2 regions of the Streptomyces spiramyceticus genome follow, and region 1 is predicted to be linked to the other one. Evidence: riboswitches for the same ligand, from Rfam matches in the RefSeq annotation. Region 1 holds a riboswitch; the other holds the start of a gene.
The links. Region 1 has a riboswitch for glycine ahead of gcvT (glycine cleavage system aminomethyltransferase GcvT). Riboswitches for the same ligand answer to the same signal wherever they lie in the genome.
Positions count from the first base shown of each region.

Region 2: it holds a riboswitch for glycine, as region 1 does, so the genes downstream of both, gcvP (aminomethyl-transferring glycine dehydrogenase) here and gcvT (glycine cleavage system aminomethyltransferase GcvT) in region 1, are expected to answer to the same signal.

Region 1 covers NZ_JARBAX010000001.1:4,764,128-4,774,504, reverse strand. Annotated here, with positions in the region: gene PXH83_RS21995 (ABC transporter permease) at 1-689, opposite strand, end outside; gene PXH83_RS21990 (enhanced serine sensitivity protein SseB C-terminal domain-containing protein) at 1,083-1,880, opposite strand; gene PXH83_RS21985 (enhanced serine sensitivity protein SseB) at 2,042-2,815, opposite strand; gene PXH83_RS21980 (AAA family ATPase) at 2,865-3,554, opposite strand; glycine riboswitch at 3,705-3,823, shown strand; glycine riboswitch at 3,824-3,932, shown strand; gene gcvT (glycine cleavage system aminomethyltransferase GcvT) at 3,968-5,092, shown strand; gene gcvH (glycine cleavage system protein GcvH) at 5,151-5,531, shown strand; gene glyA (serine hydroxymethyltransferase) at 5,551-6,813, shown strand; gene PXH83_RS21960 (L-serine ammonia-lyase) at 6,955-8,322, shown strand; gene PXH83_RS21955 (DUF1490 family protein) at 8,404-8,715, opposite strand; gene PXH83_RS21950 (ArsR/SmtB family transcription factor) at 8,832-9,194, opposite strand; gene PXH83_RS21945 (heavy metal translocating P-type ATPase) at 9,256-10,377, shown strand, end outside.
Region 2 covers NZ_JARBAX010000001.1:359,758-370,134, forward strand. Annotated here, with positions in the region: gene PXH83_RS01525 (substrate-binding domain-containing protein) at 1-1,726, shown strand, start outside; gene PXH83_RS01530 (glutamate-cysteine ligase family protein) at 1,776-3,284, opposite strand; gene PXH83_RS01535 (hypothetical protein) at 3,768-4,391, shown strand; gene PXH83_RS01540 (DUF5999 family protein) at 4,721-4,918, shown strand; gene gcvP (aminomethyl-transferring glycine dehydrogenase) at 5,014-7,899, opposite strand; glycine riboswitch at 7,966-8,115, opposite strand; glycine riboswitch at 8,117-8,214, opposite strand; gene PXH83_RS01550 (PRC-barrel domain-containing protein) at 8,331-8,714, shown strand; gene PXH83_RS01555 (DNA polymerase IV) at 8,624-10,117, opposite strand; gene PXH83_RS01560 (MerR family transcriptional regulator) at 10,178-10,377, opposite strand, start outside.

The DNA of each region.
Region 1 (10,377 bases):
CTGCGTGCCGCCTCGACGTACTCGCGCTCCCTCAGCGAGAGGGTCTGACCGCGCACGATGCGGCCGACGTACGGCCAGCCGAAGAAGCCGATGACGACGATGAGCGCACCGATCCGCACCCCGCTTCCCGTGATGCCGAACAGCTCGTTGGGAAGGACCGAGACCAGCGCGATGATGAACAGCAGCTGGGGGAAGGCGAGAAGAACGTCCATGACCCGGCTGATCGCCGCGTCGACCCAGCCGCCGAAATAGCCGGCGATGACGCCGAAGACCGAGCCGAGCAGAACGGCGAACATGGCCGCGAGGAATGCGACGAGCAGCGAGATGCGGGCTCCGTAGACGACACGGCTGAACACGTCGCGCCCGTTGATCGGCTCGACCCCGAAGAGGAAGTCGGAGCTCATGCCGCCCAGTGAGCCGACCGGCGTGCCGAGCAGCGGGTCGATCTGGTCTTCGTGGAACTCGTTCGGCGGGTGTCCCAGGAGACTGACGATCAAGGGCGCGAAGACCGCGACCAGGATCAGGAACACCACGACTACGCCGCCGGCCAGCGCTACCTTGTCGCGCTTGAGCCGCACCCAGGCGATCTTCCATGGCGAACGGCCTTCGATGGCTTTCGCCGGGACATCGGCCGCGACGTCAACGGCCGCGGTCTCGGCCGCGCTCGTGTCGTGCAGTGGTGCCGTCATCGTGGTGGGGACCCCTCTCGGCTCGACCGACGGTGGTCGGCCCGCGCCCGCCGCTGTAGCGGCTTTTCGCATCGCAGGTGCATGTGGTGCAGAAGGTGCTCAGAGAAACGCAGTTGACGCGCGGAAAGCGGGTCGTACAGAGGACCGACGTTCCTTGTTGCGGGAGTCTTCAATGAGCGCGCGATCACCCGCCAGACCTGGCGGGCAATGGATGCGTAACCGTGATGTGGCCTGTGGGCTTCCGTTATGCGGACGCCGTGCTCGGCTCAGCGGATCAGAAGTGGTCTATTGCACCAGACCGGGCATGCCGCCCAACGGCCGTTATGAACCGGCGAATTGGGCTATGGGGTGCCCTTGGATTGGGGCAGGGCTACGGGCTGGGGGCTGGGGCCGTCAGTAGGCGCGGGGAGCGGGGTAGCCGTAGCCGGACGCGGTGGAGGAGGGGGCGGCGGGTGCGTGCGCCTCGCGGTCGTAGAACGGGCGGGCGTTGGCACGCAGCCACATCGAGACCGGGTCGTACTCGTCGGACATCGCGACGGTGGAGACGGGCAGGCCGTCGGGAACCACACCGATCGACTGCTGCATCATCGTGCGCACCGCGTCCACCGACTGCTGGCTCGTGTCGTAGAGGTCGAGTCCGACGGCCAGATAGGGCGCCCCCAGCGCAGGCTGCACCCAAGCGCGGCGCAGCGAGCGGACTGCGGGCGTACGGTGGGCGTTCTGCGTGAGCAGGGCGTAGAACTGGGGGATCTCGATGGCCGGTTCGGACAGCCGCAGCGGCCCGGCGGGCATCCGGTCGAGCCCGCTCGCGATGCGCCGCAGGTCGAGCCACGGGATGCCGACGCCGCCGCCGGGGGCGTGCGGGTTGAGCCAGATGCCCCAGCGGTCGGGGAAGAGTGCGCGCGCGATGTCGCGGCCGGAAATCACTTCGTACGCCCGGCTCCAGCCGCTCGCGGCGAGCTCCTGGGCGGACGTGACGCACGGGGCGTAACCGAGGCCGTCGATCTCCATGTTTCCGTACTGCGCGTCGGGCGAGCCCGCCTGGCCGTGCCAGAGGAGCATCCAGACCTGGCCGCCCGCCGGGTCGGCGAGGGCGCGCAGCAGCGCCTCATAGGCGTCGTACCGCCCGGGTGTCACCTGGCGCAGCATGTGCTCGACCTGCCCGGCCGCCGCAGTGCCTGACGCGCTCACCCTGGTCCCGCCCCTCTTCGATCCACCGTGTCACCAACCGCCCCCGTATGGCGAGGTCATCAAACCAGCTTAAGCGGCAGCACTGACACAGACTTGACGCTTGCCGCAGATGCCCTGGCAGTCCGCAGCAGCCCGCAGCAGTCCGCAGGAGTCCTCGGGTGTCAGGCGCGGGTGTAGAAGGGCCGCACCCTTTCCAGCATCCAGTCGGCGACAGGGTCCTTGGCGACGTCCAGCAGAAGCAGGTTGACCGGCCAGGGCACCTGGACCCGGCCGAGCGCCCGGCCGAGGGCGTCCATCGGGGCACTGCCGTCGGCGGCCTCCCAGGACGACAGCTGTACGCCGACGAAGAGCGTCGGGGACTCGCCCTCAATGCTCGCGAGCACCCTGCGGGCGGTGACCACCACCCGGCTTTCCTCGAACTCCCCCGCGGCGGCGGCGAGGAAGTCGACCGGCTCCTCCTGCCAGTCCGGCTCGAAGAGCCGCACCCGGGCGCCGCCGGCCGGTCCGTCCAGCGGCGTACGGCCGGCCCGGCACAGCTCGGCGACGGCGGCCGGCGGCAGCGGCACGCCGACCGCACCGTCGGGGTTCACGGCGATGCCCAGCTGCGGGGGCAGGCCGCGGGCGAACTCGCGGGCGGGGGCGACGGCGAAGGACATGTGGGGTCCGGCGCACTGGCGGAGCTGCTGCTCGGAGCTGAAGACGGGGACGTACGCCGCGCCCTGGATCTCCAGGGTCGGCAGATCCAGGTCCGGCGAGTCTGGGCCGCCGCCGGACGGCAGCGGCACCCATACCTGGCTGCGGCCGAGCACCTCGACTATGCGGGCACCCGCGGCGGGGTTGCCCAAGGAGGCGGCCAGGACCTCTTCGAGTTCATTGCCCGGCCAGCCGCCGCCGCCGTGCGGATGGGCGGGTGCCGGAAAGTCTGGGTAATCCACGGGTACGACCTTAACGCCGGTGCGTGGCCGTGCCCTGTGGGGCTCTTCCCTACCGCTTCGGCGGGAAGTCGATCACCGTCAGTGCCCCCGCCGCATCCCGGTCCAGCAGCACCGCCGACGCACACCCCGCCGGCACCCTGCCCCGCTCCGCGTCCCGTACGAGCCGGGCCACCGCCCGCCGGTGCCGTGCGAAGGCGTAGCCGGAGACGCCTCGGCCACGTTCCTCCTGCCCCGCCCGTGCCACCTCCGGCGTCACGTCGAGCAGCACCAGGTGCAGGGCGACGCCCCTGCGGCGGGCGTCGCGCGCCAGCCAGCGGCGTACCCAGGCGAGCGTGCCGCAGTCGTGGACCACGACGCTGTCGCCGGAGCGCAGCGCGCGCCGCAGTCCGGCGTAGTGGGCCGCCCGGACAAGGGGGCGGTAGAGGGCGTACGGCAGCAGCCTCGGCATCCGCGCCGCCCACCGCTCCCGTACGTCCTGCGAATCAATGCGGCGCGCGGCACTGGCCGTACGCCGGATCAGCGTGCTCTTGCCACTGCCGGGCAGGCCGGAGACGACCACCACGTCCCCCGCCGAGAAGCCCAGAACGCGCGGGCTGCGGCCCGCGCGCAGGCGCAGGTCGCGGACGGTCGGCGCGGGCCGGCGCGTGGCCTGCCTCGCCGGTACGCCGTGCTGTGCGGGCACCGCGCCGTGCACGGTCCCTGCCGTGGCCGCGTACGCGCCAGGCTGCTGCAACGTCATCGTCCTCCCCCAGTCGGGTGTCATCCACCCTTGCCCAAGAAGTGTAAAGAAAAGGTAATGAGCCACAAGCGATTTGCGGGGTGCAGCCCGAGCGTCCCGCTCCCGGACGATGCGTGCAATGATGTGCGCGCCAACTGCATACCGGCCGCTTGAATCCGCGCGGGAGAGTCCGAAGCACCCAGTTGTACTCCAGCAGTACGCAGTGCCCAGGACGCCGAAGGAGCAAGTTCCTCCCTTGAATCTCTCAGGCCCCGTACCGCGCGGGCGAGGCAGATCTGAAAAGCGAGTCGCCGTCGTGCGGCTCCACCCAAGGTGCAAGCCGGGGCTCTTTGCGAGCTCTCGGTGAACCTCTCAGGTTCCGATGACAGATGGGGAGGATTGTCCTCGCCTGTCATGCCCTGGGAGCCCCGCACATGAGCAATGTCCCCCGTCACACCGCCCTCGATGCGCTGCATCGCTCACTGGGCGCGTCCATGACCGACTTCGCGGGCTGGGACATGCCGCTCCGGTACGGCAGTGAGCGCGACGAACACAACGCCGTACGGACCCGCGCCGGCCTCTTCGATCTCTCCCACATGGGCGAGATCACCGTCACCGGTCCGCAGGCCGTCGACCTTCTGAATTACGCACTCGTCGGCAACATCGGCACCATCGGCCCCGGCCGCGCCCGCTACACCATGATCTGCCAGGAGGACGGCGGGATCCTCGACGACCTGATCGTCTACCGCCTGGCCGAAACCGAGTACATGGTTGTCGCCAACGCCGGGAACGCGCAGATCGTCCTCGACGCCATCACCGAGCGCGCTGCCGCTCAAGGCGGATTCGAGGCCGAGGTACGGGACGACCGTGACGCGTACGCCCTGATCGCCGTCCAGGGCCCCGAGTCCCCCGGCATCCTGAAGTCCATCACCGACGCCGACCTGGACGGGCTGAAGTACTACGCCGGCCTGCCCGGCACCGTCGCGGGCGTCCCCGCCCTCATCGCCCGTACCGGTTACACCGGCGAGGACGGCTTCGAGCTCTTCGTGGCTCCGGCCGACGCCGAGAAACTGTGGCAGGCACTGACCGAGGCGGGCAAGGACGTCGGCCTCGTCCCCGCCGGGCTCTCCTGCCGCGACACCCTGCGCCTGGAAGCGGGCATGCCGCTGTACGGGCACGAGCTGACCACCGCGCTCACCCCCTTCGACGCGGGCCTGGGCAGGGTCGTCAAGTTCGAGAAGGAAGGCGACTTCGTCGGCCGCGCCGCCCTGGAGGCCGCCGCCGAGCGCGCCGAGACCGCGCCGCCGCGCAAGCTGGTCGGCCTGATCGCCGAGGGCCGTCGCGTCCCGCGCGCCGGTTTCTCGGTCGTGGCCGACGGCAAGGTCATCGGCGAGGTCACCTCCGGCGCCCCGTCCCCGACGCTGGGCAAGCCGATCGCCATGGCATACGTCGACGCCGCGCACGCGGCGCCCGGCACCTCCGGTGTCGGCATCGACATTCGCGGTACGCATGAGCCGTACGAGGTCGTCGCGCTGCCGTTCTACAAGCGCCAGAAGTGACCCCACGCACAACCTGCCCGTTCACCAGCACTCCCCCGCGTACAGGAGAATTCAGGTCATGAGCAACCCCCAGCAGCTGCGTTACAGCAAGGAGCACGAGTGGCTGTCGACCGCCGAGGACGGCGTCGCGACGGTCGGCATCACGGAGTTCGCGGCCAACGCGCTCGGTGACGTCGTCTACGCCCAGCTCCCGGAGGTCGGCGACACGGTGACCGCGGGCGAGACCTGCGGCGAACTGGAGTCGACCAAGTCGGTCAGCGACCTGTACTCGCCCGTCTCCGGCGAGGTCGTCGAGTCCAACCAGGACGTCGTGGACGACCCGTCGCTGGTGAACTCCGCCCCGTTCGAGGGCGGCTGGCTGTTCAAGGTACGCGTCGCGGAGGAGCCGGCCGACCTGCTCTCCTCCGACGAGTACATCGCCCTCACCTCCGGCAACTGAGACCTCGATCGGGACCGTGATGACGCTTCTCAACACTCCCCTGCATGAGCTCGACCCGGACGTCGCCGCCGCCGTCGACGCCGAGCTGCACCGCCAGCAGTCCACCCTCGAAATGATCGCCTCGGAGAACTTCGCTCCGGTCGCCGTCATGGAGGCCCAGGGCTCCGTCCTTACCAACAAGTACGCCGAGGGCTACCCGGGCCGCCGTTACTACGGCGGCTGCGAGCACGTCGATGTCGTCGAGCAGATCGCCATCGACCGCATCAAGGCGCTCTTCGGCGCCGAGCACGCGAACGTACAGCCGCACTCGGGCGCCCAGGCCAACGCGGCCGCGATGTTCGCGCTGATCAAGCCCGGCGACACGATCATGGGTCTGAACCTCGCCCACGGCGGGCACCTGACCCACGGCATGAAGATCAACTTCTCCGGCAAGCTCTACAACGTGGTCGCGTACCACGTCGACGACACCACCGGCGAGGTCGACATGGCCGAGGTCGAGCGCCTCGCCAAGGAGTCGAAGCCGAAGCTGATCGTGGCCGGCTGGTCGGCGTACCCGCGTCAGCTGGACTTCGCCGCCTTCCGCCGCATCGCGGACGAGGTCGGCGCGTACCTCATGGTCGACATGGCACACTTCGCCGGTCTGGTCGCCGCGGGCCTGCACCCCAACCCGGTGCCGCACGCCCACGTCGTCACGACCACCACGCACAAGACCCTCGGCGGTCCGCGCGGCGGTGTGATCCTGTCCACGCAGGAGCTCGCCAAGAAGATCAACTCGGCGGTCTTCCCCGGTCAGCAGGGCGGCCCGCTGGAGCACGTCATCGCCGCGAAGGCCGTCTCCTTCAAGGTGGCGGCGTCGGAGGAGTTCAAGGAGCGCCAGCAGCGCACCCTGGACGGCGCCCGCATTCTGGCCGAGCGCCTGGTGCAGCCCGACGTCACCGAGCACGGCGTGTCCGTCCTCACCGGCGGCACGGACGTCCACCTGGTCCTCGTCGACCTGCGGAACTCCGAGCTCGACGGCCAGCAGGCCGAGGACCGTCTCCACGGGCTCGGCATCACGGTCAACCGCAACGCCATCCCGAACGACCCCCGGCCTCCGATGGTCACCTCGGGTCTGCGGATCGGTACGCCGGCCCTTGCCACCCGCGGTTTCCAGGCCGAGGACTTCACCGAGGTCGCGGACATCATCGCCGAGGCCCTGAAGCCGTCGTACGACGCCGACGCCCTGGCGGCCCGCGTCACGGCGCTCGCCGACAAGCACCCGCTTTACCCTGGTCTGAAGTAGTTCCGTACGCAACAGACTCAATATCGGGGCACCGCGCACACTGGACAGTGAGTGCGGTGCCCCGCACCTTGTGCACCGCCATTGATCATCTGCACCACCCCGGCAGACAGCGGCGTCTACCAACCCCTTAGGAGTACCCCCGTGGCCATCTCGGTCTTCGACCTGTTCTCGATCGGCATCGGCCCGTCCAGCTCCCATACGGTCGGCCCCATGCGCGCCGCCCGGCTGTTCGCCCGCCGGCTCAAGAACGACGGCCTGATCGCCCACACCGCCGCGATACGCGCAGAGCTCTTCGGCTCGCTCGGTGCGACCGGTCACGGCCACGGCACCCCGAAGGCCGTACTGCTCGGCCTGGAGGGGAACTCCCCGCGCACGGTCGACGTCGAGACCGCCGACGAGCAGGTCGAGCGCATCAAGGCGGACAAGCGCATCAATCTGCTGGGCGTGCACGAGATCGGCTTCGACTTCGACAAGGACCTGGTCCTGCACCGCCGCAAGGCCCTGCCGTACCACGCGAACGGCATGACCCTGTGGGCGTACGACGCCGAGGGCGCACCTCTGCTGGAGAAGACGTACTACTCGGTGGGCGGCGGCTTCGTCGTGGACGAGGACGCGGTCGGCGAGGACCGGATCAAGCTCGACGACACCATACTGAAGTACCCCTTCCGCACCGGCGACGAGCTGCTCCGCCTGGCCAAGGAGACCGGTCTGTCGATCTCCGCGCTGATGCTGGAGAACGAGAAGGCCTGGCGTACCGAGACCGAGATCCGCGAGGGGCTCCTGGAGATCTGGCGGGCCATGCAGGACTGCGTCGCGCGCGGCATGTCCCAGGAGGGCATCCTGCCGGGCGGCCTGAAGGTGCGCCGCCGGGCCGCGAACACCGCGCGCAAGCTGCGCTCCGAGGGTGACCCGCTGGCCCTCTCGATGGAGTGGATCACGCTCTACGCGATGGCGGTCAACGAGGAGAACGCCGCGGGCGGCCGCGTGGTCACAGCCCCGACGAACGGCGCCGCCGGCATCATCCCGGCGGTTCTGCACTACTACATGAACTTCGTGCCGGGCGCGGACGAGGAGGGCGTGGTCCGTTTCCTGCTCTCCGCGGGCGCGATCGGCATGCTCTTCAAGGAGAACGCCTCGATCTCCGGCGCCGAGGTCGGCTGCCAGGGCGAGGTCGGCTCCGCCTGTTCGATGGCGGCCGGCGCGCTGGCCGAGGTCCTCGGCGGCACCCCCGAGCAGGTCGAGAACGCGGCCGAGATCGGCATGGAGCACAACCTGGGCCTGACCTGCGACCCGGTCGGCGGCCTCGTGCAGATTCCGTGCATCGAGCGCAACGGCATGGCGGCGGTCAAGGCGGTCACGGCGGCGAAGATGGCGATGCGCGGCGACGGCAGCCACAAGGTGTCCCTCGACAAGGTCATCAAGACCATGAAGGAGACCGGCGCGGACATGTCGGTGAAGTACAAGGAGACCGCGCGCGGCGGTCTGGCGGTCAACATCATCGAGTGCTGAGACGCTCCTGCGAACCCGCCGCGATGCGGACCGTTCACGTCGAGATCCTGGTCAGCGCACCCGCCGGTCCTCCAGACATGATCAGTGCTCGTGTCCGTGGTCGTGGACGTCGACGCTGACGGCGGAGGGCGGCGGCGACTCTTCACCCAGCGTGGTCCGGGCCTCGGCGAGTACGTCCCCGGCCTTGAGCCGGGCCTCTTCGGCGGCCGACGCCAGCCAGCGGCCGGCGACGATTCCGCCTGCTATGCCGCCGACGAGCGCTTTGCGCGCGACCGGTTTCGCTTCGGGGCGGCGTTTGGAGGCCCATCGGATGATCAGGCCGCCCACCACTCCGGACACCGCGTAGTGGGCGAGACGTCCTGCTGCGGCACCGGCGAGAGCGACGGGATGCATGCGGAGTCTCCTTCCGTCTGGTGCCGTACGGGCTGGACGGACCCGTTTTCAAGTGTGCGCGCGCGTGGTGCGCGAGGCGAGTCAGGCTCCCCGGGCGGGTCAGAGCGCGAGGCGAGTCAGCCGGTGGGGGCGTCGCTCAGGCCGAGCCTCAAGTGCTCGACGTGGAACAGGGCCTGGTCGAGCAGTTCGGCGACGTGGTGGTCGTACAGGGCGTAGACGATCGAGCGGCCGCGCCGCTCTCCGGCGACCAGGCCGAGATTGCGGAGCAGGCGCAACTGGTGGGAGCAGGCGGACTGTTCCATGCCGACGGCTTCGGCCAGTTCGCCGGCCGCGCACGGGCCTTCCTGGAGGCGGGCGAGGATCCTCAGCCGCGAGGGGGTGGCGAGCGCCTGGAGGGTCGCGGCGACGTCGGATATGCCCACGGCGTCGAGGCGTTCGCGGGTGGTGGCGGTGCTCTTGTCGTCGACTCCGTGGCCCATGGCCGCCATCCTATCGACGAAGGATGAATACCTATTCATTCATTCCTGTATGGTGTCCGGCATGTCTTCCCTCCTCACCGAGCGGTCCGTCTCCGAACAGGCGGGCCGCGGCGACGCCGTGCCCGTGCGGCGGACGCGTGTGTTCGCACTGGCCGAGGCCCGCTGGGCCGCCGCCGCCCTCGGACTCTTCCTTCTCGCGCTGACGCTTCAGCTGTCCGGCATGTCCGCCTGGGCGTGGGGTGCGGTGTACGCCGCCGCATACGTCAGCGGCGGCTGGGAGCCGGCCTGGGCCGGGCTTCAGGCCCTGCGCGAAAAGACCCTCGACGTCGACCTGCTGATGATCGTCGCCGCCCTGGGCGCGGCTTCGATCGGCCAGGTGATGGACGGCGCGCTGCTGATCGTGATCTTCGCCGGTTCCGGCGCCCTGGAGGCGCTGGCCACCGCCCGTACGGCCGACTCCGTACGCGGGCTGCTCGACCTCGCGCCGGAGACCGCGACCCTGGTGCGCGGCGAGGGCGGCGACGCTGTCGAGGAGACGGTGCCCGCCGGCAGCCTCGTCGTGGGCGACACGATCCTCGTACGCCCCGGCGAACGCGTCGGCGCCGACGGCCGGGTGCTGGACGGCGCGAGCGAGGTCGACCAGGCCACCATCACCGGCGAGCCCCTGCCCGTACCGAAGGAGAGCGGCGACGAGGTCTTCGCCGGGACGCTCAACGGCACCGGCGCCCTGCGGGTACGGGTGGAGCGCGACGCGTCCGACTCGGTCATCGCCCGCATCGTCGCCATGGTCGAGGAAGCCTCCGAGACCAAGGCGCCGACCCAGCTGTTCATCGAGAAGGTCGAACAGCGCTACTCGGTGGGCATGGTCGCCGCCACACTCGCCGTCTTCGCCGTACCCCTTGCCTTCGGCTCCGGCATCACCGACAGCCTGCTGCGGGCCATGACCTTCATGATCGTGGCCTCGCCGTGCGCGATCGTCCTCGCCACCATGCCGCCGCTGCTGTCCGCCATGGCCAACGCGGGCCGCCACGGCGTACTCGTCAAGTCCGCCGTGGTCATGGACCGGCTCGGCCAGGTCGACACCGTCGCCCTGGACAAGACAGGCACCCTGACCCAGGGCACCCCCCACGTCGCCCACATCCGGGCGCTGCCCGCGTCCGGCCTCACCGAGGACGCGCTGCTC
Region 2 (10,377 bases), 4.4 Mb from region 1:
GTCCCGCCCACCCGTACACCGTCGCACGGTCGCCATCGCCACCATGCTCGTCCTGAGCGTGGCTGCGGGCACCGCGGTCGCGGTGCAGGGCGGCCTCCTGTCCTTCTCCGGCTCCTGCGCCGACTCGGCCGTACGGCTGAAGGTGGTCGCATCCCCCGATGCCGCCCCCGCCGTACGCGCGGCCGCCCAGTACGCCCGCGACGAGGAGGTCACCTCCGACGGGCGGTGCCTCGACGTGGCCGTCGTCGCCCGCGACGCGTACAAGGTCGCCGACGCCGTCACCGCCGGTACGGCCGAGCCCGACTACCAGGTGTGGATTCCGGATTCCGATCTGTGGGTCCAGCGCGCAGAGAGCTCCGGCGACGGATCACCCCTCACGTCGGTCGGCAATGTCGCCTCGTCGCCGGTCGCCCTGGCCATGGTTCCGTCGGCGGCCAAGTCGCTGGGCTGGCCGAGGAAGACGTACACCTGGGCCGAGATGTCGGCCGCCGCGACCGAGAAGGACACCTTGCGCCTCGGAGCGGCGGACCCCGCCCGCAGCGCCACCGGTCTCCTCGCGCTCACCAGCATCGGCCGGTCGGCGCACAAGAAGTCCCCGGAGGGCGATACGAAGGTCGCGGCCACCGCCAAACTGCTCTCGCAGCGCATATCGGACACCGACGCCCAGGTTCTCCAGACACTGGCCCAGGACGACTCCGGTACGGAGAAGGGCAACCCCCGCCGCAACCAGGCCGTACTCCTCTCGGAGCAGGCGGCCTTCGCGCACAACACCGCCGGCGGCAGCCCCGGCCTCGAACTCTTCTACCCGAAGGACGGAGCGCCGCAGCTCGACTACCCGTACACGCTGGTCAATGAGCCCGAGCTGTCCACCGACCAGAGCCGGGCGGCTCTGCGTTTCATGACCCTGCTGGGCGAGCCGGAGAGCCGCAAGTTCCTCGTCGACCGAGGCTTCCGTATGCCCGACAAGCCCGTGTCCGAAGGCGTTGTACGGGTGGCGGGCGGCCGCGCGCCCCAGCCGTACGCCCTGGCCACGACCGAGCCGCCGTCCCAGAAGGACATCGAGGAAACGCTCGGCATGTGGACCATCACCGTGCAGAGCGCCCGGCTGACGACGGTGGTCGACGCCTCGGGTTCGATGGCCACGGCCGTGCCCGGTCGCGGCAGCCAGTCGCGCATGGATGTCACCAAGGCATCACTGCTCCAGGCCCTCTCCCAGTTCACGCCCGAGGACGAGATCGGTCTGTGGGACTTCGCCACGAACCTCGACGGTGACCGCGACTACCGCAAGAAGGTTCCGACCACCCGGCTCGGCGACCCCGCGTCCGGCGGCGGCACTCACCGCGACAAGATCTCGGCGGCCTTCTCCGCGCTGGCCCCTGTGCCGGGCGGTGCGACGGGCCTGTACGACACCACTCTGGCCGCGTACAAGGACGCCAAGGCCAACTACGCGAGCGGCAAGTTCAACGCCGTCGTCATCCTCACCGACGGCTCGAACCAGGACGCGGTCAGCATCTCGCGCAGCGCCCTGATCGCCGAACTGAAGCGGATCGCGGACCCGCAGCGGCCGGTCCCACTGATCGCCATCGCGGTGGGCCCCGACGCCGACAGGGAGGAGATCGAACAGATCGCCACCGTGACGGGCGGTGGCGGTTACCAGGTCAGTGACCCGGCCGAGATCCACGCCGTAATCCTCAAGGCGATCATGGAGGCGGGCCAGGGCGGCTGAGCGCCGCGTCCGCCGCGATCACCCCGATCCGCCGCCATCACCCGGCTTCTCACCCGGGAGCCGGGAACCCCACCGGCCAGGTGTGCACCGGCTCGCCCTCGTGCATCAGCTCGCTGTAGCGGCGGGTGGTGGCCGCCAGCGCCGCCTCGCGCTCCAGACCGGCGTCCAGGGCCCTGTGGTACGTGTCCACCTGCCAGGACGCCCCGTTGACGCGCCGCCTGCACCGCTGCTCGATGACCCCGAGGTAGAGGTCGCGGTCCGCGGGCTCGATACCCCAGGCGTCGAGCCCCGCCGCGGCCAGCGGGAGCAGTTCGTCCCGTACGAGCTTCACAGCCGGCACCCGCGTCGTGCCGCTCCCCCGGCCCGGCTTCGGCCAGACGATCTCGGCGTCGATGCCGTCGCGGCAGGCGGCGTCGAAGTTCGCGGCCGCGACCTCGAAGGGCAGCCGCGTCCACACGGGACGCGCGTCCTCGGCGAGGGCCCGGACCAGGCCGTAGTAGAAGGCGGCGTTGGCGACCACATCCGTCACCGTGGGCCCCGCCGGCAGCACCCTGTTCTCGACGCGCAGATGCGGTACGCCGTCGGCCAGCCCGTAAACGGGCCGATTCCAGCGGTAGACCGTACCGTTGTGCAGAACGAGTTCCTGCAGACGCGGTACCCCGCCGTCGTCGAGCACGAGCAGTGGGTCTTCCTCGTCGCATATCGGCAGGAGGGCGGGGAAGTAGCGCAGGTTTTCCTCGAAGAGTTCGTACGCCGAACCGACCCACCTTTCGCCGAACCACGTCCTGGGCCGCACGCCTTGGGCCTGCAGCTCGGGCGGCCGGGTGTCGGTGGCCTGCTGGAACAGCGGCGGCCTCGACTCGCGCCACAGCTCACGGCCGAAGAGGAACGGCGAGTTGGCGCCCACAGCGATCTGCGCGGCGGCAACCGCCTGCGCCGCATTCCATACGTCCGCGAACCGGGCCGGTGTGACCTGGAGGTGCAACTGCACGGAGGTACAGGCCGCTTCGGGCGCGATGGAGGCAAAGGAGCAGGTCAGCCGCTCCACCCCGTCGATGTCGAGCATGAAGTCCTCGCCGCGCGCCGCGACGATCTGATCGTTGAGCAGCTGGTAGCGGTCGACGTCGGAGAGGTTCGCCGAGACCAGGTCGTGGCGGCCGAGCGTCGGCAGAATTCCGATCATCACGATGCCCGCGTCGACCTCGTTGGCTTTTCTGTGGGCATATGCGAGGCCGGTACGCAGTTCCTCGGCGAGCTGGTCGAGAACGCGGCCTCCCAACCGGTGCGGAACAATATTTACTTCCAGATTGAACATACCGAGTTCGGTCTGGAAATCACGGCTGGCGATCCGCTCAAGGACCTCCGCGTTCATCATCTTCGGCGTACCGTCGGGCCCGGCGAGATTGAGCTCGATCTCCAGCCCCATGAGGTTCTTGGGACGGTCGAATCGCTTCTCCTCCAGCAGCCGCCCCAGACCCTCCAGACACTGCTGGAGTTTCCTGCGGTACCTCTGCCGATCCGACAGATCGAAGCCGCCCGCCACGACCTTCTCCCCCATCGAAGCGTCCCTCCTCGAGTGGGCGGCCCACAGCATCGGGCTCTCATGTCACGGTCGATGATGCCCAGACGGGCTGATCAATAACGCCCCGCAGTCACCGAGTACCGGGTACGCTCGATGCGGTGTCCCGGCGGCACATTCACTCGGCATGAAGCAAAAAGCAGTTTCCACCGGTGGCTGCTCGTGAAAAATGCCGATGAGTTTCGGCCTACCGCTGCCGCTCGGACTTTCGAGGCCACGGGCCTGCGCTCCCGGAGAATTGGGAGATTCTCCGCAGGATAAGAGCCGAATACCGCCTTGCCCGCAATGCGCACGTCGGCTAGCAGAAACACCGTGTGAACACGTATCGTATAAACTCCGTGAACGAGGCAGAGAGTTGGCGCCCGGCCATCGCCCCAAGGCCCCCCTCTGGCCCCGCACGCAGACAGCGCCGTCCGCACTGCCCACGCTCCAACGTGTCTCCCAAGTGAGAGGCGACCCACCATGCCGCTGCATGTCCCCCCGGCCCCCGCGCCCGCCCTGCGCAGCGTCCTCGCGGCACTCGGTTCCCCCACCGCCGTCCGCGAGGCCCGTCCCCCGGCCCTCCGCGCGGCACAGGGACCGCTCAGCCCCGAACTCCCGCTCCCTGTGCACGTACTGGACCGGATCATCCCGTCCGGCCGCCCGCCACGCACCCGGCTGACCGGCTGGCGATTCCTGATCCGCAACGGCGACCGCACCGTGGCCGCGGCGGACACCATGCTCACACCCGACGGCTGGGCCTTCGCGCACTTCTGCGAAGGCCCTTACATCGCATCCAGCGAGCGCGCGCTGCATCAGGCGGAGACAATGACGACGACGACCCGGTACCAGCCGCGCCTGCTGTCCGTACCGGAGCTGTACATGCTCACGCTGTGGCTGCACGAGGAACCGAACCCCGAGGCCGACGCCGCCGACGGCATGCCCCTTCCGACGGACCTCCTGGTGCCGCTGGCCCCTGCACCCCCCGGCATCGCATCCCATCGCCCACACCGCGCCGCCGACCTGCTGCCCGTACTGACGCACCGACTCACGCCCTCTCCCCCTCCTGCCGTCCCGGCCACCCCGCTCCTCGGCCAGCCCGCCTGACAACTCGGCCCAACAGCGCCCCACGGTGCGCTTTCCGCCCCCTGTGCCCCGTGCCCGCTCCGGTCACGGGGCACAGTGACGCCGGCGCCACCCCCCATCCGGACTAGTCCGTACCGGCCACTCCGAACCACCCGAAGAGAGACCCCAGTTGACGTGAACCGTCCGCACGAGTGATGCGTCATTAATCAGTAAGGAGAGCTGCCGCGAAATCCCTGCGGATTGACGCCCGTGGGGCAACACTGGGACCGGACCGATTGATACGGGGGGCGGCCATGAACACCGCATCGAGCCGCAGGACACTCACTACAACGCAGCGAAAGAACCCTTCCATGTGCCAGCACCAGCCAGCCTGCCCGACCGCCGAGTCAGCCGATCGGGAAGCCGCGATCCTCGTGGCACACCACCCGGAACAGGGCTGGAGCCTGCTGTGCAACGGCGTCCTCGTCTTCGAGGACACCGGAGAGCTTCTGCCGGACGGCCAGATCATTGCGCCGCACCGGCCGCTCGACGTGGTCAAGGCCGCGTAGCACAGCCGATACAACCGGATACGACGAGGGGCCGGCCCGGAGGAAGTCTCCGAACCGGCCCCGACGCATGTCCGCGCCTGTGTACGTTACGCCCGTCAGTTGTCGTACTCATCCATCGGCGGGCACGAGCAGACGAGGTTGCGGTCACCGAACGCACCGTCGATCCGGCGCACCGGCGGCCAGTACTTGTCCGCGGCCGACACTCCGGCCGGGAAGACCGCCTCCTGGCGGCTGTACGCGTGCTCCCACTCCCCGCCGAGCGCGGCCGCGGTGTGCGGCGCGTTGTGCAGCGGGTTGTCGTCCGCGGGCCACTCGCCCGAAGCGACCTTCTCGATCTCGCCGCGTATGGCGATCATGGTGTCGCAGAAGCGGTCGATCTCGCCCAGGTCTTCGCTCTCGGTCGGCTCGATCATCAGCGTCCCGGCCACCGGGAACGACATGGTCGGCGCGTGGAAGCCGTAGTCGATGAGGCGCTTGGCGATGTCGTCGACACTCACGCCCGTCGACTTCGACAGCGGCCGCAGATCGACGATGCACTCGTGCGCGACCAGCCCGTTGGGACCGGTGTAGAGCACGGGGTAGTGCGGCTCCAGGCGCTTGGCGATGTAGTTCGCCGCGAGCACGGCGACCTGCGTGGCCCGCTTGAGGCCCTCGGCGCCCATCAGACGGACGTACGCCCACGAGATCGGCAGAATGCCCGCCGAGCCCCACGGAGCGGCCGAGATCGGGCCCACGCCCGTCTCCGGGCCGGCCGACGGCTGGAGCGGGTGGTTCGGCAGGTACGGCGCGAGGTGGGCCCGCACACCGACGGGACCGACACCGGGGCCGCCGCCACCGTGCGGGATGCAGAAGGTCTTGTGCAGATTCAGGTGCGACACGTCGCCGCCGAACTTGCCGGGCTTGGCCAGCCCCACCAGCGCGTTGAGGTTGGCACCGTCGACGTACACCTGGCCGCCGGCCTCGTGCACCGTCGCGCAGATGTCGGCGACGTGCTCCTCGAACACCCCGTGCGTGGACGGGTAGGTGATCATCAGCACCGACAGCTCGTCGCGGTACTGCTCGATCTTGGCGTGCAGGTCCTCGACGTCGACCTCGCCGTCCTCGCGGGTCTTGACGACGACGACCTTCATGCCGGCCATGACGGCGCTCGCGGCGTTGGTGCCGTGCGCGGACGACGGGATCAGGCACACCGTGCGCTGGTCGTCGCCGTTGGCCCGGTGGTACGCCCGCACGGCCAGGAGGCCCGCCAGCTCGCCCTGCGAACCGGCGTTGGGCTGGATCGACACCGCGTCGTAGCCGGTGACCTCGGCCAGCCGCTCCTCCAGCTCACGGATGAGCGTCAGATAGCCCTGCACCTGCTCGACCGGCGCGAAGGGGTGGATCGCCCCGAACTCCGGCCAGGTGACCGGCTCCATCTCGGTGGTCGCGTTCAGCTTCATGGTGCAGGAGCCGAGCGGGATCATGCCGCGGTCGAGCGCGTAGTCACGGTCTGCCAGCTTCCGCAGGTAGCGCAGCATCGCGGTCTCGGAACGGTGCTGGTGGAAGACCGGGTGCGTCAGGTAGTCGTCCGTGCGGAGCAGCCCCTCGGGCAGCGCCTCGGCCGTGGCGGCGTCCAGCGCCTCCAGGTCGGCCTCTACGCCGAATGCGGACCAGACAGCGGCGATCTGGGCGCGGGCCGTCGTCTCGTCGCAGGCGACAGATACGGAGTCGGCGTCGACGAGGTGCAGGTTGACGCCGCCCTGCCGGGCCGCGGCGACGACATCGGCGGCCTTGCCGGGGACGCGCACGGTCAGGGTGTCGAAGTACGAGCCGTGCACGACCTCGACACCGCCGGCCCGCAGGCCCTCGGCGAGCAGCGTCGCGTACCGGTGCGTGCGGCGTGCGATGCCGCGCAGGCCGTCGGGGCCGTGGTAGACGGCGTACATCCCGGCCATGACCGCGAGCAGCACCTGAGCGGTGCAGATGTTGCTGGTGGCCTTTTCCCGGCGGATGTGCTGCTCACGGGTCTGCAGCGCCAGCCGGTAGGCCTTGTTGCCGTCGGCGTCGACGGAGACACCGACGAGCCGCCCCGGCAGGCTGCGCGCGAACTTCTCGCGTACGGCCATGAAGCCCGCGTGCGGACCGCCGAAGCCCATCGGCACACCGAAGCGCTGGGTCGTGCCGACGGCGATGTCGGCGCCGAGCTCGCCGGGCGAGGTCAGCAGCGTCAGGGCCAGCAGATCGGCGGCGACGGTGACGATCGCCCCGAGCTCGTGCGCCTGCTCGATGACGGGCTTGATGTCCCGTACGACGCCGGACGCGCCGGGGTACTGGAGCAGCACACCGAAGACGCCGCGCTCGGCGACCTCGGCGGGAATCCCGTCGGAGAGGTCGGCGACGACGACCGCGACACCGGTCGGCTCCGCGCGCGTCTGGATGACGGCGACGGTCTGCGGCAGCGTGTCGGAGTCGATCAGAAAGACGCCGTTCTTGACCTTGCCGACGCGGCGCGCGAGCGCCATGGCCTCGGCGGCGGCGGTGCCCTCGTCGAGCAGCGAGGCGCCCGAGGTCGGCAGGCCGGTCAGGTCGGCCACCATCGTCTGGAAGTTGAGCAGCGCCTCAAGGCGGCCCTGCGAGATCTCCGGCTGGTAAGGCGTGTACGCCGTGTACCAGGCCGGGCTCTCCATGACGTTGCGCAGGATCACCGGCGGCGTGAAGGTGCCGTAGTAGCCGAGCCCGATCATCGGGGCGAGTACCTGGTTCTGGTCCGCGAGCGTGCGCAGCTCGGCCAGCACCTCGGCCTCGGTGCGCGCGTCCGGCAGCCCGAGCGCCCCGGCGCTCTTGATGACGTCCGGCACCGCGGCCGCGGTCAGCTCGTCGAGCGAGCCGTAACCGACCTGGGCAAGCATCTTGGCCTGCGCCTCGGCGTCGGGCCCTATGTGGCGCTGCTCGAAGGGGATGCCACGCTCAAGCTGCGAGAGCGGAATGCGGTTTGCGGTCATCTGCGGAAGGCCTCCTGGTCTGACACGACCTGCGAGGGGCACCACGGCACGGGTGCCCGGACGGCCTCCCCCTCTGTCATCTCAACCTGAGAGCTTCACCGGAGGGCCATTGAAGGCACGCTCCGGCTTTCACCGTCGGTGAGGGAGGGTTCCGTTCCGGACTGTGCTCTCTACGAACACAAGCCCGACCGGCGCCCACCCTGCTTTCCAGAGTGACCTCAACCGTGCGGTACGGGGGCCTGAGAGATTCCGGGGAGGATTTGCTCCTTCGGCGCCTCCGATACGTTCACCGAAGGACTCTCCCGCACGGGGTCAGCAGCCATTGGCCAGCCTACCAGCGAGGCCCGTCACCCATCCCTCGAGTGGCCGGGGCCCCCGATGTGCACTTTCGTAGTGTGTACGGGGAGCAGCTGCGATCAGTTGGAGGGACCGTGCAGACCGACATCGATCCACGCAGCCTGATTGGCCGGAAGGCGTTCGACCGCAACGGCAACAAGATCGGAACAGTGGACGAGGTGTACCTCGACGACGCCACCGGGGTCCCCGAATGGGCAGCTGTACGCACCGGCCTGTTCAGCCGGGACGCCTTCGTCCCCCTGGAGCCCAGCGAGGTCGTGAACGACTCCCTCCGCGTCCCCTACGAGCGCTCGCTCATCAAGGACGCCCCCGACTTCGGCGTCGGCCGCCACCTCTCCCCGGCACAGGAGCTGCAGCTCTACCACCACTACGGGCTCGATATCTCGTTCCCCGCTCCCGACACGCCTGAGGCGTCTGACAAGGACTTCGGCAAGATCGCCGGCGACGACACCGCCTGATCCTCCCCATCCTCTGCGACGGGCACCAGCGGGAGCGGATCCGACGGCACGAGGTCCGGATCGTCGACCTTGAAGGTCCTCACCCGCCCCGGCGCCGACGTCGGCTCCTCGAACCGCACCGTCACCCGCCCCACTCCGCTGCCCTGCACCCACCCCGCGCCGTACTCGGCGTGCCGCACGTCCTGTCCGGCCAGCCACCGGCGCTCCGGCGGCGGCTCGGACGCGTGCGCCGCCCCGTCGCCACCCCCGACCGGCTCCGCCTCCCCCACCTGTCGCACAGCCACATCCCCAGTCCCAGTCCCAGCCCCGGCCTCCGCTTTTGCCTGCTCGCCCGCTGCCTGGGCGAAGAGGTCCTCCTGGGTGTAGTCCGCGAGACCCGTGACGCCCACCCCGAGGAGCCGCACCCCGCCTGTCGTGTCCACTGCCTCCAGCAGCCGCCCCGCCGCCTCGCGGACCACGCTCGGATCGTCGGTCGGCCCACGCAGGGTCTCCGAGCGCGTCAACGTCGAGAAGTCGTACCGCCGTACCTTCAGCACGACCGTCCTGCCGGAATGCCCGGACGCCCGCAACCGCTGGACACACCGGTCGGCCAGCCGGCCCACTTCGATCCTGATCCTGACCCGGTCGTGCAGGTCCACCTCGAAGGTGTCCTCGACCGACACCGATTTGGCGTCCCGCTCGGCGACCACCGGCCGGTCGTCGTGCCCGACCGCCATCTGGTACAGCGACGCGCCGTGGGACTTCCCCAGCAGCCGTACAAGCTCGTCCTCGCCCGCCTCCGCCAGATCGGCGACGGTCGTCATCCCGGCCCGCCGCAGGTGCTCCCCGGTCGCCGGACCGACCCCGGGCAACGTCCGGACCGGCAGCGGTCCCAGCAGCTCCCGCTCGGTTCCCGGCTCGATGAGCACAAGACCGTCGGGCTTGGCCTGCTCCGACGCGATCTTGGCAAGCATTTTGGAGCCCGCGAGCCCCACGGACGCGGTGAGCCCCGTGACCACTCTGATGTCCGCCCGCAGCCGCTCCCCGGCCTTCCGGGCCGACACCGAGTCGTCGGCCACCCCTCCCGCCTCCAGGTCCACGAAGGCCTCGTCCAGGCTCAGCGGTTCGACCAGCGGGGAAAGCCGGCCGAGCAGCTCCATGACCTGTTCACTGACGGACCTGTAGAGAGCGAAGCGCGGCATGAGATAGGCGGCGTTCGGACACAGCCGCCGGGCCTGCGCCACCGGCATCGCCGAATGCACCCCGAAGCGCCTGGCCTCGTACGAGGCGGTGGCCACGACACCGCGCGTCCCGATCCCGCCGACCACGACCGGCTTTCCGCGCAGGCTGGGCTTCGCCGCCTGCTCCGCGGCAGCGTAGAAGGCATCCATGTCCAGATGCAGGATGGTCGGCGTGGATCTCACACCATCGATGCTGCCGCACGGCACTGACAATCGACCGGCGGCAGCACGGAAGGCAGCGTCTCAGACAGCCTTGTTACGGCGCCGTGCGAGCTCGTCGGTGGGATTGTGCCTGATCAGGGTCTCGCCCGTGTCGACGCGCTCGCCGTGCAGCTGGGACAGAGCGCTCTCCACATCCCGCCACACCACGCCCACGGCGATCCCGAAAATGCCCTGTCCGCCCTGGAGGAGTTCGACGACCTCGTCCGGCGAGGAGCACTCGT